Regions from separate parts of the Peptoniphilus sp. HCN-40583 genome, predicted to be linked through region 1. Evidence: predicted binding sites of a transcription regulator. Region 1 holds the regulator's gene; the other holds the start of a gene.
The links. The regulator HrcA, encoded in region 1, represses chaperone genes, less so after heat shock. The targets are predictions, from matches to a motif close to ATTAGCACTCNATANTATNGAGTGCTAAT.
Positions count from the first base shown of each region.

Region 2: WKT05_RS05745 (co-chaperone GroES) is a predicted target of HrcA. The motif match lies at 3,302-3,330, and genes of this name have one in related genera.

Region 1 is NZ_JBBKBU010000012.1:36,489-44,360, forward strand. Features, by position in the region: gene dnaK (molecular chaperone DnaK) at 1-1,733, opposite strand, end outside; gene grpE (nucleotide exchange factor GrpE) at 1,789-2,328, opposite strand; gene hrcA (heat-inducible transcriptional repressor HrcA) at 2,332-3,360, opposite strand; gene WKT05_RS10645 (DUF7678 domain-containing protein) at 3,777-3,965, shown strand; gene WKT05_RS05190 (Eco57I restriction-modification methylase domain-containing protein) at 4,026-7,872, opposite strand, start outside.
Region 2 is NZ_JBBKBU010000014.1:44,004-51,875, reverse strand. Features, by position in the region: gene cysS (cysteine--tRNA ligase) at 1-167, opposite strand, end outside; gene WKT05_RS05755 (hypothetical protein) at 189-1,178, opposite strand; gene groL (chaperonin GroEL) at 1,349-2,977, opposite strand; gene WKT05_RS05745 (co-chaperone GroES) at 3,000-3,281, opposite strand; gene nrdD (anaerobic ribonucleoside-triphosphate reductase) at 3,594-5,753, shown strand; gene nrdG (anaerobic ribonucleoside-triphosphate reductase activating protein) at 5,754-6,260, shown strand; gene WKT05_RS05730 (DUF554 domain-containing protein) at 6,277-6,984, opposite strand; gene WKT05_RS05725 (8-oxoguanine DNA glycosylase) at 6,981-7,766, opposite strand; gene WKT05_RS05720 (redox-sensing transcriptional repressor Rex) at 7,826-7,872, opposite strand, start outside.

The sequences.
Region 1 (7,872 bases):
GCTTGTTTATAAAGTTCTTCCGATACCGATTGGAAAGCCGTTTGAAGGGCTTCGGTCTTGGCCTTGATGACGTCGATGTCGTCTGTATCTTTAACGCTCTTCAAGTCTTCAATGGCATCTTCGACTTTTTTCTTATCTTCATCGGAAATCTTGCCGTCGACATCTTTCAATGCGCTTTCGGATGCGTAGATGACGGAGTCGGCGTTGTTTTTAATTTCGATGGATTCTTTCTTCTTCTTGTCTTCTTCGGCGTGGACTTCGGCTTCGCGAACTTTATCCTTGATTTCATCTTCCGTTAAATTGGAGGAAGAAGTAATGGTAATGTGTTGTTCTTTGCCGGTGCCTAAGTCTTTGGCGCTGACGTTGACGATGCCGTTGGCGTCGATGTCGAAGGTAACTTCGATTTGAGGTACGCCGCGGCGTGCCGGTGCGATGCCGTCTAATTGGAAGCGGCCCAAGGTCACATTGTCTTGTGCCATTTGGCGTTCCCCTTGAAGGACGTGAATGTCGACGCTGGTTTGATTGTCGGCAGCCGTCGTAAAGATTTGGCTCTTCTTCGTGGGGATGGTGGTGTTCCGTTCGATTAAGCGAGTGGTCACGCTGCCCATGGTTTCGATCCCTAAGGAAAGGGGCGTTACGTCTAAGAGGAGCAAGTCTTTGACATCGCCGCTCAATACGCCGGCTTGAATGGCTGCACCTAAGGCGACACATTCGTCGGGGTTAATGTCTTTTTGGGGATCCTTGCCGATTAAGGTTTTAACCAAGTTTTGTACGGCAGGGATACGGGTGGAGCCGCCGACCAAGAGGACTTTGTCGACGTCCGATGCGGAAAGGTTGGCATCTTTCAATGCTTCCATGACAGGACCTTCGGTCTTCTTGACGAGGTCTGCGGTTAATTCATCGAATTTCGCACGGGTCAGGTCCATGTTCAAGTGCAAGGGGCCTTCGGCCGTCGCGGTAATGAAGGGCAGGTTGATGTTGGTGCTCATGGTGGAAGAAAGTTCTTTCTTCGCCTTTTCTGCCGCTTCTTTCAAGCGTTGCAAGCTCATGCGGTCGGCCTTTAAGTCGACGCCGTTTTCTTTTTTGAAGCTGTCGGCGATCCAGTCGATGATCTTTTCGTCGAAGTCGTCGCCGCCTAATTTGTTGTTGCCCCGCGTGGATTGTACTTCGAAGACGCCGTCGGACAGTTCCAAAATGGAGACGTCGAAGGTGCCGCCGCCTAAGTCGTAAATCATAACCATGCTGGAATCCGTGTCCTTGTCTTCGCCGTAAGCGAGGGCGGCTGCCGTCGGTTCGTTGACGATACGTTTAACATCGAGTCCGGCGATGCGTCCGGCGTCTTTCGTCGCTTGACGTTGGGCGTCGGTAAAGTAAGCCGGTACGGTGATGACGGCTTCGGTAATGGTTTCGCCTAAATAGCTTTCGGCGTCGGATTTTAATTTTTGTAAAATCATGGCCGAGATTTCTTGGGGCGAGTAATCCTTGCCGTCGATGGTAACCTTGTAGTCGCTACCCATGTGGCGTTTGATGGAAGCCACGGTTCTGTCCGGGTTGGTGATGGCTTGACGCTTTGCCGTTTCGCCGACGAGGCGTTCGCCGTCTTTTGTGAAAGCGACGATGGACGGAGTGGTCCGATTGCCTTCAATGTTGGGGATAATTGTCGATTGTCCGCCTTCCATAACGGCGACGGCGGAGTTCGTTGTACCTAAGTCAATACCAATAATTTTTGCCATATTCATTTCCTCCTGAATGTACGTGTTTTTTAAGTGTACGTTTTTTTAATCTATATTATTTTGAGACCTTAACCATGGCCGGTCGAATGACGCGGTCTTTGAGTTTGTAGCCTTTTTGCAAAACGTCGATGACCACATCGGCTTCGACGCCTTCTTTTTCTTCAGTCATGACGGCGTGATGCAGATTCGGGTCGAAGGGCGCGTTCAGTGCGTCGATTTCCACGATTTCATTTTTCGCCAGCTCCCCTCGGAACTGTTCGGCGATCATTTTCATGCCTTCGTAAAACTTTTCGTCTTTCACATCATCTGTGGCCAGTGCCCGTTCGAAATTGTCTAAAACCGGCAGAATGTCCAGGGCCAATTTTTCCATGCCCAAGAGATGCATCTGCTGCTTTTCTTCGCCGCTGCGCCGGCGGAAATTACTGTAGTCCGCTTGCAGGCGCAGGTAGCGTTCTTCCAACTCAGCCATGCATTCGTCTTTTTCCGACACATCTTCTGCAACTTCAGATTCAGTTGCTTCGGTCGCATCCGTTTGTTTGATTTCTTCTTCCGTCGGATCCATGTCCATCGGATTTTCCTTATTATTTACTACCACTTCTCACCTCAACGTTCTTTTCCCAAGTCGTCTCGACAGTGCATCGGAAAACGCCATTATGGAATTTGCCGACTTTCTATAATTCATCCGCATGGGCCCGATTAAGGCGATGGCGCCTAAATCCGTGCCGTTCATGGGATAGATACGACTGATTAAACTATTTTTGCGCATCGTCTCTTCCGCATTCTCCGAGCCGATTCGAAAGCGAATGGTTTCGTCTTTCGGCAGGAGCTGAAAGAGCCGCAGAAGATTTGCCTTGTCCCGGACGTAATCCATCATGGATTGCATGCGCCCCGGATCTTGAAATTCTTCGTAGCGGAACAAATGGCCCATGCCGCTCATCACCACGTCCACCTCTTCCACTGCGTGAATGACGCGGGAGAGGATCTCCGTGATCTTGAGGACGAAGGATTCGTAGCGAACAAGCTCGCCGGAGAGGACGAATTTCACGCCGTCGATTGCATCGAAGGGCGTGCCCACGAAGGCATCGGATAAGACGCCTGAAACGTAGCGCATATCGTCTTCATCGACAGCGAAACCCAAGTCGATCATGCGCTTGACGACGACTCCGCGGTCGCCGACGACTAAAAGCATGACCATGTGGTCGTTCACCGGAATCAAGTCCAAATACTTGAGCCTTCGATCGCTTTTTCTCGGCATCATCATAAATGCCAAGTTCTCCGTGTAATCGGCCAAGGCCTCCACGGCGGCGGAATAAAAATCCTCGGAACCGTAGAGTTCCATGGGCATGGCCTCTTCGAAATGTGCCACGAGGGATTTCGGATAGTCGATTTCGGGAATCAATTCGTTTACATAAAATCGATAAGCGCCTTCGGACGGAATGCGCCCGGCGGAAGTGTGGGGCTTTTCTAAAAGACCCAAAGCTTCCAAATCGCTCATTTCGTTCCGTATCGTCGCCGAAGACACGGCGAGGGTCGGGGATTTCGAAATGGTGCGACTGCCAACGGGCACGGGAGAGGCGATGTAGGACTCGATAATCAGGTTTAAGATGTCTATTTTTCTCTTGTCCAAACAAAACCTCCTTTCCGTATTAGCACTTGCTTTGTTTGAGTGCCAATCGCTTATGGTTTAAGTATACCACGGTTTTAGCACTTGTCAAGTGCGATTGCTAAAAATAAAAAAGATTCCTCTTTCGAATCGCTCAATTAAGAATTTGATAAAACGAATTAAAGCTTTGCATTTTTAAGCGGTCACGTTAAATTGTCAGCGGAACTTTTAAGCTGATTTCAAAACAAAATGACCACACCGAAGCATTCATTTACTCCGGTGCGGTCATTTTGTTTTCAAAAGTCGCGGGATACGAACTTAAAATAACTTGCTATTATCTTCTTTCAGAGCAATACACGTAGTACCAAAATTTAGGAGGTACGCTTATGTGGAAAGAAGGTACAATCGGTGTTCCTTGAACAGATGTTAAAAATCACATTATCCACTTCTGGGGAAAACACTACGAAGAGCCAAGCATAGGATACGGACTCAATGGATGCAGAATTTCAAAACTCAGTCTCAAACTGAATGGCGAGAGGATTGCCAATTATGGCAGAGGCCGGGATATTGATGCTACCCGCAAAGAAGCAGAGATTTATCTTGCTATTCTGCTTAATGCATATAATTAAACTCAACTCCACGCCAGAGCATTAAATGTCCTCGTGTGGGGTTTTTGTCATTTCATGGATTTATTCCATAGGCTTAAGCTTACCTTCGATGAAGTCGATTTCTTCGTCAGATAAACCATATTTAGCATATAGTTGCTTATCGATTTCTCTAACAGATTTACTCCAATCAATATCGGAATTAGCAGAAAAATCCTGCATTGGAACATTAAAAAATACAAGCTTCGAAAGATTAACAGCACTTAATGTTATCATAACGATAAATCTAACGAATTTCGTCTTCAAATATGTCATTGTATTTTGTGCTTCAAGTTCATTATCATAACATCCTATCAAGAAGTATGAGTGAGTACATGTCTCCAATGGTTTTAATACACGCATAGTTTTTGTAAATATTCTAAATTGACCATTTTTATCGGCTTCACCCGCATGTTCTGCACTCATCTTACTCATCATTACTTTATACTTATCAATATATTCCGTCCCCTTGTTAATTTCTGTTCTCTTAATGTATGTGACTCCGTCACTTGCATACAAAGTAAGATTATCGATATTTGATTTATTGTTTCTCCCTCTATAGTTTGTTGATAGTCCAAATGGCATAAGAGGACTGATAATACCGTCAATAGAACTATAATTATCATCTATTATTTTATGAAGAATTGAAACAGCTTCATTGTAGCGTACAAAAACACGAAACTCATTTGTTGGTCGAACAGCAATACTTGATTTTCCATCATGAACATTTTCTACGCTACAATCACCATGATATTTATTCCCCCATAAAAAATAGCTTACACCACCGCTGATACTAATTTGCGGAAAGCAATCCTTTGCATTAGTATAATCTTTTAACTTTATGAGTCGATTGTCTAGAATCATATTATCTCGAAAATCATCCAATCCCATACCACCAGAAAACCATCTAGAAGGTGTAATCATTGAGATATATGTTGGATTAAGTTTTTTTGCTTGTTCAACAAAATAATTGTAGATTGGCTTTGCTTGTCTTCCTGCTCCGCCTGTTTCTTCTTGATAAGGAGGATTACCTACTACTGCGTCAAATTTCATTTTACCGCTACCCTCTTTCTTCCAATAGTTTGTTTTAAGCACACGATCAATAAACTGCTGCGACTTATTTCTCATTTGATTCACAAGATCATCAAAGTAATGTGCATTGATTTTAATATTATCGAATCCAACAAGGGTTCTCTTTGTAATCTGCTTTGCCATAGGCGTCTTGCAGATGATGAACACATTCTGTTCAACAGTCGCTTTCCATATATCTCGCTCATCATCAAGTGTTATTTCGCAATCTACTGTGATTGCTTTTCGCCTAGCACGGTATAAGCTATACGCCACATAAAGCGGATAGAGTCCTGTTTTGGAATTGATTTCCAAAATCTGTGCTTTAGGATTGGCAAAGGTGTCTGTGGTCACCTGACCTCTATCTACAAATCTTGGTTCATCCAATGTTTCACGATGATCCTCATCGAAGAAATCATATCCACCGAGGCAATCAGACATATGCATATTAACGACTCGCCAAGGCGTGAGGACGGTCTCCTTATCTGGATTCCTGAAGTAGGAGAACAGACTTGCAATTTTCTTGACTCGCTCTGTAGGATTCAGTGTATCTGCCTCACGAGCGATATTTCTAATTCTGCGTCCGGCGGCAATGAAGACATCTTCATCATAGTATTTTCTGAAATCCGCAAATAGCTCTTTGGTGACACCTGAAGGCATAAACTCGTTCCAAGAAGAGTCGTCGACCTGCTCAATAAATTTGTTCAGAGTGATTTCTTCGTCATAAGGAACATCAGCACCATAGATGAGAAGCGGCATACGGATAGAAATACCACGCAAAATAGAGATGGCATTGTTCCTATTGGCTTTCTTTTTCTTTAATTCTTCAAGGCGTGCCTTTTCCTCTTCGGTGAGTTCATTTTTCTTTTTCTTCTTATCTAGCTTTTCCCGCTCCTCATATTCTTCGTCAGTCAATCCTTGGTTATTTACATCGATATCTTTTGTCTTTTCAGCTGCTTTTAATTTGCCGATGATCTTTTTCAGGTCCTCAAATTTTTTTAGATCCAAATCCTGCAACTTGAAAAGCTCATCATTATAAAGATTCGTATCATCAAAGCCATTGCGAACAACTTTATCAGCGTAGGCTTTCTTCAGTTGCTGCAGAAGCTTATCGGCTTTGTACTCCTTCATCTGAGAACCTGCGATGGAAATAACAGGACAGTAGTTCAGAAACTTACCAAGAATTTTACGATCTCCATCATTGGTCTTTCCGGCCTTTCGAGATACAGATACTGCTTCAGAGACCATCTTCAGAGTACGATCCGGCGCAAAATCAAAGACAAATGCGGTGTCTTTGATCTTTCCGTTCTTGTTGCAAGGGGACTGTACACGGAAAATAGTCTGTAAATAGTTAGAAGCGGAAGTTGAAAAAGAGCCTGAAAGCATAAATACGGCTGTCCATTCCTTGACTGTAACACCCGTGGTCAGCTTTCCACATGACAAAGTGATAGTATAGGAATCCACTTTTTCTGCCTTTGCAATAGCGTTTCTAACACTATTCAGTGCATCAGCAGATTCTTCGTCATTACTACCGGCAACATTTACAATGTCAAATTGACCATTTCCAAATACCGGATGTTTTCCCATCAATGCTTTCAAAGCCTTTGCTTCACGGACACCGGGAACCATCCATAGGGAATGACGGAACAATTCTCGATACTCATCCTTTGAAAACGGATATGTACCGTTTGCGTCCGTCTTTGTCATCAGATTTAGGAACGACCAAATATCCTGTTCATGCACAAAATCGCCGATATTAGCGGTAGCAGGCATCTGTGCATTATCGGATTTGAAGTCACCGGTCCATGTTCGGAAGAATTCGTGAAAGTTAAATGCCTTATCTTCGTATGTGATGTAATTGCTATTATGCAATAAATCCCCAAGGTCATATGTGTAAATACGCAGTTCCGGCAATTCATCATAAGGGTTGGAGTCCCCAAAGTGCTGCTTATCCCATTCGGATTTATTTTCCTGCTCCATGATGTAATCCCAGGTGTAAATGGAATCGTCATCATATTCGTCTATGATATTGAACGGCGTCCCGGATAGAGCAAGTAACTTTGTCTTATGAAGATCTTCTTTTACGATGGATTTGATGGTATCGTCACCGAGGGCTGTTTTTGTGCCTTCATGTGCTTCATCTACAATCACACAGTCCCAGAGAGTATTGAAGATATCTTCATTCTTTCCGAATTTTCCACCAACTGCCTCTGATCCTCGGAGGTCTTGAATCGAAGCAAAGTAGATAAAGCTTTTACCTGTTTTCAGAAGTTGCTCCACAGTATATCCATTGCTCTTTGAACCATAGCGATAGCCTGTGCCGTGGAAAATCTTTGTAAAATCTTCATACCATCCATCATTTACAACCGGACGATGTGTAAGAATAATCGATTTTTCATATTTACATTGCCTAATTACTTCCAATGCGCTCAAGGTTTTGCCAAATCGCATCTTGGCATTCCAGAGCATACGGTCACCTTTTTTGAACTGCTTGACTGTTCTATCAATTGCTTCTTTCTGCTCAGGTCTAAATACTATTGGAATAAAATCTATCACATCAGAATTGCTCAAATTTGCGTAGTTTTTCTTTACCGCAGAGATTGCCTCGATTGCTGTCTCAAGATCTATGCGATACCATTCCCGTCCGGTAGTATCATCAATCTTTGCTTTCTTAATACCGGAATTTTCCAGCACACGGTGTACCTCGTGGTCACGAAATGCCTTCAGCTGCATTGAACCGTCTTCTCCTTTGACAGTCTTAACAGCGAGTTCCGTGTGAAGAAGCAGCGGAGTTACACCAACTGTATTGGTATACTCCTTAATT
Region 2 (7,872 bases), on a different contig from region 1:
TTATAGATAAAGTAGCGGCGCAAGGTATCGAAAACTACCAAGGGGCGGGCATTGCCCACGTGAATGAAATTGTAGACCGTGGGGCCGCAGTTGTACATGCGTACCTTTTTTTCTTCGAGGGACTTGAATTCCTCTTTTTGTCGCGTCATGGAATTAAATAATTTCACGTCTATCCCCTTTCTTTCGCCTTAAATGTCGAAGTAATAGCTGTTTTCCAATTTATCGTGAATGGCGGCCAACAGATTGTCGTAGTCCTCGTCTTGAATGAAGAGGACGTCCAGATCGCGCTTTCTTACGCCGTCGCGAATGCGCTTCACATCCGCAGGTTGCACGGAATTCAGATACACCAGCGCCAAATCCGCGCCGTCTAAATTGCTTTCGATGCTTTCCTTGGATACCTCGCCGACGTGGACCACGTCGCTTCCCGCATCCTTCAGGGCATTGATTTGCTCCGTCACCACATCGCCTTTGCCGAAGACGCTGAGCTGAAGGTGTTCGAGAAATTCATCGTCGTCCACCGGCGCCAGGTCGTTGTCGTAATCCGTGGTAAGCACATTCTCGCCGTCCATATTGTGGATCCAAATGACCCGGCCCCCCTGGGGATCCCGTTGCCAATAAGCGTAGTCCACAATATCGCCTTCGCCTACATTTAAATTGCCCAGGCTCACGTCTTCCAAATTAATGCGCAGGCTGCCTTCTTCCCCTTCGCCTTCGATGTAGAGGCCGCGGAAGTCGGAATCGTAGAGCACCCGTGCGTAGGGAATCACCCGCCGTTCGCTTTCCGGGGTTTCTTCGGCTTTTTGCAGAAGTTCGTAATTATAAATGTTTTTCAGATGGTTGTTGTTATACACCTGTTTCACTACTTTGGCGCGAACTTCATCGCCTTCGCCGATGTTTTGCAGGCGCAAGACTTTTTCCGGAATAAACACATTGTCGTCGCCTAAGGTGCCGCCGCCGAGGCGGAGGCGAACACGGCCCACGTAGTAGTCGTCGTCATTTGCGGAAATTTGCGGCGCTTCCGAGTAGGTGGTGTCCGATTCGATGTCGTAGAGAAGCTCCATGAGGTCGAAGAGCTTTTCTATGCGGCCCCGGCGCTCGAAGAGATTCTCGCCGGTCATGCCGTCGATGCAGGTTTTCATTTCACTTTTAATTTCGTTTACCATATAGTTTTTGTTCATTTGTTCTTTCTCCATTTCTACATTTTATCTTCTCTATTTTATCACGTCCCGCCCTTTATCTCCACCGCAGGGAGCATTGTCTATGCTTTTTATGGGAATTCACAAATTTATAATGGCTTATAAAAAAATCCCCTTACCATGGTGGTAAAGGGATTTTGTGTTTGAGCTGATTACATCATGCCCATGCCGCCGCCCATGCCGGCTGCGCCTAAATCGGGCATGTCTTCTTTAATGTTGGCCACAGCGGCTTCCGTGGTGAGAAGCATGCTGGCCACGCTGGCTGCGTTTTGCAGGGCACTTCTCGTAACCTTGGTGGGATCCACGATGCCTTTTTCGATCATGTTCACGTACGTGCCGTTGTAAGCATCGTAGCCGACGCCGGGTTTTTCGCCCTTGACGTGTTCGACGATGACGGAGCCTTCGGCACCGGCGTTTTCCGCGATTTGACGAAGGGGTTCTTCCAGTGCGCGGAGAATAATCATCATGCCGGTTTTTTCGTCGCCTTCGCCTGCCTCGGCCAATGCTTCCACGCAGCTGATGCAGTCGACGAGGACCACGCCGCCGCCGGGAACGATGCCTTCTTCGACGGCGGCACGGGTGGCTGCCAGGGCATCTTCGATGCGAAGCTTGCGTTCTTTGAGTTCGATTTCCGTGGCCGCACCGACTTGGATGACGGCGACGCCGCCGGAAAGTTTGGCCAGGCGTTCTTGCAATTTTTCCCGATCGAATTCGCTTTCCGTTTCTTCCACTTGGGCGCGAATTTGGCCGATGCGTTCGTCGATGGCGCTTCGATCGCCGGCGCCGCTGACGATGACGGTCTTGTCTTTTTCCACGCGGACTTTTTGTGCCTGGCCCAGCATATCCACGGTGGCTTCTTTAATGTCCAAGCCCAAGTCTTCGGTAATCACCGTGCCGCCGGTTAAAATGGCGATGTCTTGAAGCATGTCTTTTCTTCGGTCGCCATAGCCCGGTGCTTTGACACCGACCACATTTAAGGTGCCGCGAAGTTTGTTGACCACCAAAGTTGCCAAGGCTTCCCCTTCGATGTCGTCAGCGATTAAGAGGACGGGGCGGGATTCTTGAAGCACTTGTTCCAAGACGGGGAGAATGTCTTGAATGTTGGTGATTTTCTTATCGGTAATTAAAATGTAGGGATCGTCCAATTCGGCGACGCGCTTTTCCGGATCGGTGACCATGTAGGGGCTCAGGTAGCCGCGGTCGAATTGCATCCCTTCCACGACATCCAATTGGGTGCCCATGGAGCGGCTTTCTTCCACGGTGATGACGCCGTCTTTGCCTACTTTTTCCATGGCTTCGGCAATAAGCTCGCCGATGCGTTCGTCGGCGGCGGAAATAGCGGCCACGCTTGCGATGGCATCGGAGTTGTCTACGGGCACGGAGAATTTCTTTAATTCTTCCACAATGGCGTCTACGGCCTTTTTAATGCCCTTTTGAAGGACCATGGGGTTGGCACCGGCGGCCAGGTTCTTCAAGCCTTCGCGAATAATGGCTTGGGCAAGAAGGGTGGCGGTGGTGGTGCCGTCGCCGGCGACGTCGTTGGTCTTGGTGGCCACTTCTTTTACCAGTTGTGCCCCCATGTTTTCGAAGCGATCTTCTAATTCGATTTCGCGGGCGATGGTTACGCCGTCGTTGGTAATGAGGGGTGCGCCGAATTCTTTATCGAGGACGACGTTTCTGCCCTTGGGCCCCAAGGTAACTTTTACCGTATCCGCTAATTTGTTAATGCCGCCGACGAGACCTTCACGGGCGTCTGCGCTGAATTTAATTTCTTTTGCCATAGTATCTCCTACTTTCTATTACTTAGTTTAATTTTGCCAGCAGGTCTTGGTATTTTAATACGATGACGGTTTCGCCGTCCATTTCCACTTCGTTGCCTGCGTATTTACTGTAGATGACTTTGTCCCCTTCGGCGACATCGCAGTGAATGTCTTCGGAATTTTTTAATTCCTCGCTCACGGCGATGACCGTGGCCACATTGGACTCTTCTTTTGCCGTATCGGGCAAGACGATGCCGCTTGCCGTGACGTTTTCTTTCTCTATTTTTTGAATTACAACACGTTCACCTAATGGTTTAATGGTCATGATGTGCCTCCTGAAATAATATTAGCACTTGCACTAATCGAGTGCCAGCTTTCTCTATTATGATACCACAATTTTAAAACTTGTAAACCGTTTCAGGTGATTATTTCTCCTAACCGTCGAGCGTCCGGCCGGTTGGCACCCATTTTCACATTCTCAAGTACACACTACATATAGATAATTTTCCCAAACATCTTCCATTTATCTCCCATATGTAGTATAATCGTCTCGCTTGGGCGACAGCGCCCACTAATCGTAAATGAACACCCGAAGGGGGTGTCGAAAAAGCAACAGTGATCTTATTCGGAGGAAAAAATGAGCAGTTTAAGGATTATTAAGCGCAACGGCGAATCCGTGGATTTCGACGGATCGAAAATTGTCGTGGCCATTGAAAAGGCCATGCACTCACCTACGGGCTATTTCGTGGAAAATCAGGCCGACTTGGTGGCAAAGGAAATCGAAGACGAAATTTTACACCACGATTTATCTTCCACGGTGCTTCAAGTGGAAAAGCGTGTCTTCGAAAAATTAATCGAGAAAAACAACATCGCCACGGCCAAGGCCTATGAGTCCTACCGTTCGGTGCAATCCTTTAAGCGGGAAAACAACTCCACCGACTCCTCCATCGAAAGCCTTTTAACTTATTCCGATGCGGATTTAATGGACGAAAATTCCAATAAAAATGCCGTGGTCGTCTCCACTCAGCGGGACCTCATCGCCGGGGAAGTGTCGAAAGACATCGCCCGCCGCCGCATTCTCCCCACGGACATCGTCACGGCCCACGACTCCGGCGCCATTCACGTCCACGACATGGACTACTACATTCAGCCCATGTTCAATTGCTGCTTGATCAATTTGGAAGATATGCTGAAAAACGGCACGGTGGTCAACGGCAAGATGATCGAATCGCCGAAGAGTTTCCAAACGGCCTGCACCATTACCACGCAAATCATCGCCCAAGTGGCTTCCGGTCAATTCGGCGGTCAATCCATTAACGGCATCGACCGCATCTTGGCGCCCTACGTGCGCCGAAGCTACGAAAAATACCTAAGCGCCTCCATTTCCGAGCAGCTGGACATTTACGGCATGGAAAAAGCGGACATGGCCATGGCGGAAAAAGTGGCATGGAACCGCACGAAGCGGGAAATTAAATCCGGTGTGCAAACCATTCAATACCAAATCAACACCCTCATGACCACCAACGGCCAAGCGCCCTTCGTCACCTTGTTTATGTACTTCGATCCCGAAAGCGACTACGCCTACGAGGCCTCCCTCATTACGGAAGAAATCCTTCGCCAACGAATCGACGGCATTAAAAACAAACAAGGGGTCAAGGTCACGCCGGCTTTCCCGAAACTGATCTACGTCCTCGACGAACACAACATCCACGAAGACAGCCCCTACTACTACCTCACCCGCCTCGCCGCCACCTGCACGGCAAAGCGCATGTACCCTGACTACATTTCCGCCAAGAAAATGAAGGAAATCTACGAAGGCAATGTGTTCTCCCCCATGGGCTGCCGCTCCTTCCTCTCTCCCTGGAAAGACGAAGATGGCAATTACAAATTCGACGGCCGCTTTAACATGGGCGTCGTGAGTGTGAACCTGGCACAAATCGGCATCTTGGCAGGCCACGACGAAGAGGCCTACTTCGAGCTGTTAAACAAGCGTCTTGAGCTGGTGAAAAAAGCCCTTTTGATTCGCTACGAACGCCTGAAGGAAGTCACCAGCGACGTCTCCCCCATTCACTGGCAAGACGGCGCCATCGCCCGCTTAGAGCCCGGCGAAAAAATCGCCGATTATTTAGAAGGCGGCTACTCCACCTTATCTTTGGGCTACATCGGCCTCTACGAAGCCACCAAATGCGTCGTCGGCACCTCCCACACCACGAAAGAAGGCCACGCCTTCGCCATGCGCGTCATGCACGCCATGCGTGATGCCGTCGACAGCTGGAAGGCGGAATCCGGCCTGGGCTTCGCCCTCTACGGCACCCCGGCGGAATCCTTGACCCACCGCTTCTGCTCCATTGACAAAGCCACCTTCGGCGACATCGAAGACATTACGGACAAGGGCTACTACACCAACAGCTACCACGTCGACGTGCGGGAAGAGATCAACGCCTTCGACAAATTCGATTTCGAAAGCGAATTCCAAAAAATCTCCACCGGCGGCTGCATCAGCTATGTAGAAATCCCGAACATGACCAACAACATCGACGCCGTCATGACCATGATCGGCTACATTTACGATCACATTTCCTACGCGGAATTTAACACGAAATCCGACTACTGCCACGAATGCGGCTTCGACGGCGAAATTACCGTCAACGACAGCGGCGACTGGGAATGCCCCCAATGCGGCAACAAAGATCGCACCAAGCTTACCGTCATCCGCAGAACCTGCGGCTATTTAGGCGAAAACTTCTGGAACGAAGGCCGCACCAAAGAAATCGACGCCCGCGTCCTGCACATTTAAATGGACTACGGCAATTACGCGCAAATTCGGCCCCTGGATGTGGCCAACGGCCCGGGCATCCGCGTGTCGGTCTTCGTCACCGGTTGCAGTCGAAAATGCAAAAACTGTTTCAACGAACTCTATCAGGATCCCGCCTACGGCGAGCCCTGGACCGATGAGACCACGGAAACATTGATTAAGTATTTAAGCCGCCCGGAAGTTGCGGGCCTCACCCTTTTAGGCGGCGAACCCATGGAAAATACCTGGCTACGACGGGTTTTAGCGGATGTAAAAAAACAAATCCCGACCTCCGTGTGGATTTATTCCGGCTACACCTTCGAAGAGATCCTCGCCGATCCCGAAAAAGTGAAGCTTCTCGAATCCTGCGACGTTCTCGTGGACGGGCCCTTTGTGGAGGCGAAGAAAAACTTAAAACTCGCCTTTCGGGGCAGCGAAAACCAACGCATCTTGGACATCCCCAAGAGCCTAAAAGCCCATACAGCCATAAAAAAAGAGAGAGACGAGTGAGTCTCTCTCTTTTTTCTTAGTACATGAAAAAGCCCATGGCGGCATGAATGAGGATGACGACGACAAAGGCGGGAAGCATATTGGCGACTTTCAGGTCTTTGATTTCCAAAATGCCGAAGCCGATGGCGAGAATCATAATGCCTCCGACGGAGGTTAAATCGGCGAGCAAAACATCGCTGATGTAGGGTTCCAAAAAACCGGACATAAGGACCAGGGCGCCTTCGTATAAAAAGGTGGGAATCGCCGACAGGGCGACGCCGATGCCCAGGGTGGAGCCGAAGACCAAGGAGGTCATGCCGTCCAACACGCTCTTGATCATGAAGGTTTCGGTACTTCCGTTCATCCCCGCCTCAATGGCGCCGATAATGGCCATGGAGCCGACACAAAATAAGATGGAGGATTGGATGGCGGCGGTCATGGGGCCTTCTCCAGTCACCTCGCCTCCGGACCGCGCCGCCAGGCGGCTATCGATTTTTTCACCGAAGCGACTGAAGGCGCCGTCGATATCCATGGCGGCGCCGATGCCCGTGCCGATGGCAAGGGACATCATGACGATGATGAATTCATGGGCCTTTAGGGCCATTTGAATCCCCATAATCATGACACTTAAGGGAAGCACCAATAATACCTGCTCCTGAACGCGGGTAGGGATTCGATTGCCTATGAATTTACCCAGTATCGCCATGATGGCAATGGCCAGGGCATTGGTAATGACACCGATCATAACTTCCTCTTTTCTCTTTCGCTTAAAAATAATAATTGCTGAATGTAGCCGGCATCGTCGCCGAAGCGGCTCGTGGCATAATCCGATGCCGCTTGTCCGTTTTTGAAATCGCCGAAGCGTGCCATGGCTCTGGCGATCCACACGTCCACGGGAAAGGCGTCTTTTTTTCCGTAGCCAAAGAGCAAAATGCAATCCGCCACCTTGGGCCCCACCCCTGAAAGCTGCATCAGGTAGGTCTTTGCTTCATTATACGCTAATTCACGAGGCCGATGTAAGTCGAATTTTCCCGCGGCCACCAAGCGGGCCGTTTCGATTAAATACTTGTCCCGATAGCCCGCCCCGAGGGCTCGGAGCGCATCCGAAGACAGGCCTGCCATCACTTCCGGTGCAGGCAAGCTGTAGGCGGTGAGGCCTTCCGCCTCCGCCAGTTTCTCGCCGTAGTTTTTCGACAGATCCAAGACGCTTTTTTGAATGCGAAAGAGATTGTTGTTGGATGAGAGGATAAAGCCCACAATGGCTTCCCAGGGATCCTGTTTTAAAATCCGAAGCGGTAAATAGGGCGCGAGGTCCTTTAAGTCGTCGGCACTTTGCACCAATCGGGCGGCCCTCTCGTAATCGTGGCCCTCGTCGAAAAAGATGCCGCAGGCCTTTTCATCGCCTCGGGTCAGCTCGCCTTCTTTAAGAAAAAATGCGTCACTTCCGTTGACGGCACAGAGCGTGCCCCCGGCCTCTTCCCAGTGGTGGAACTGGCCGCTTTTTATGGTCATGACCGGATCAAACACAGGCGCCTCCTTTCAAAAAAATAAGAGCGAGGCATTTGCCCGCTCATAAAATCGTCGACCTAACGCTCGCTTTCGGTCAGGTAGTAGCTTAATGTTAAAAGGCTGT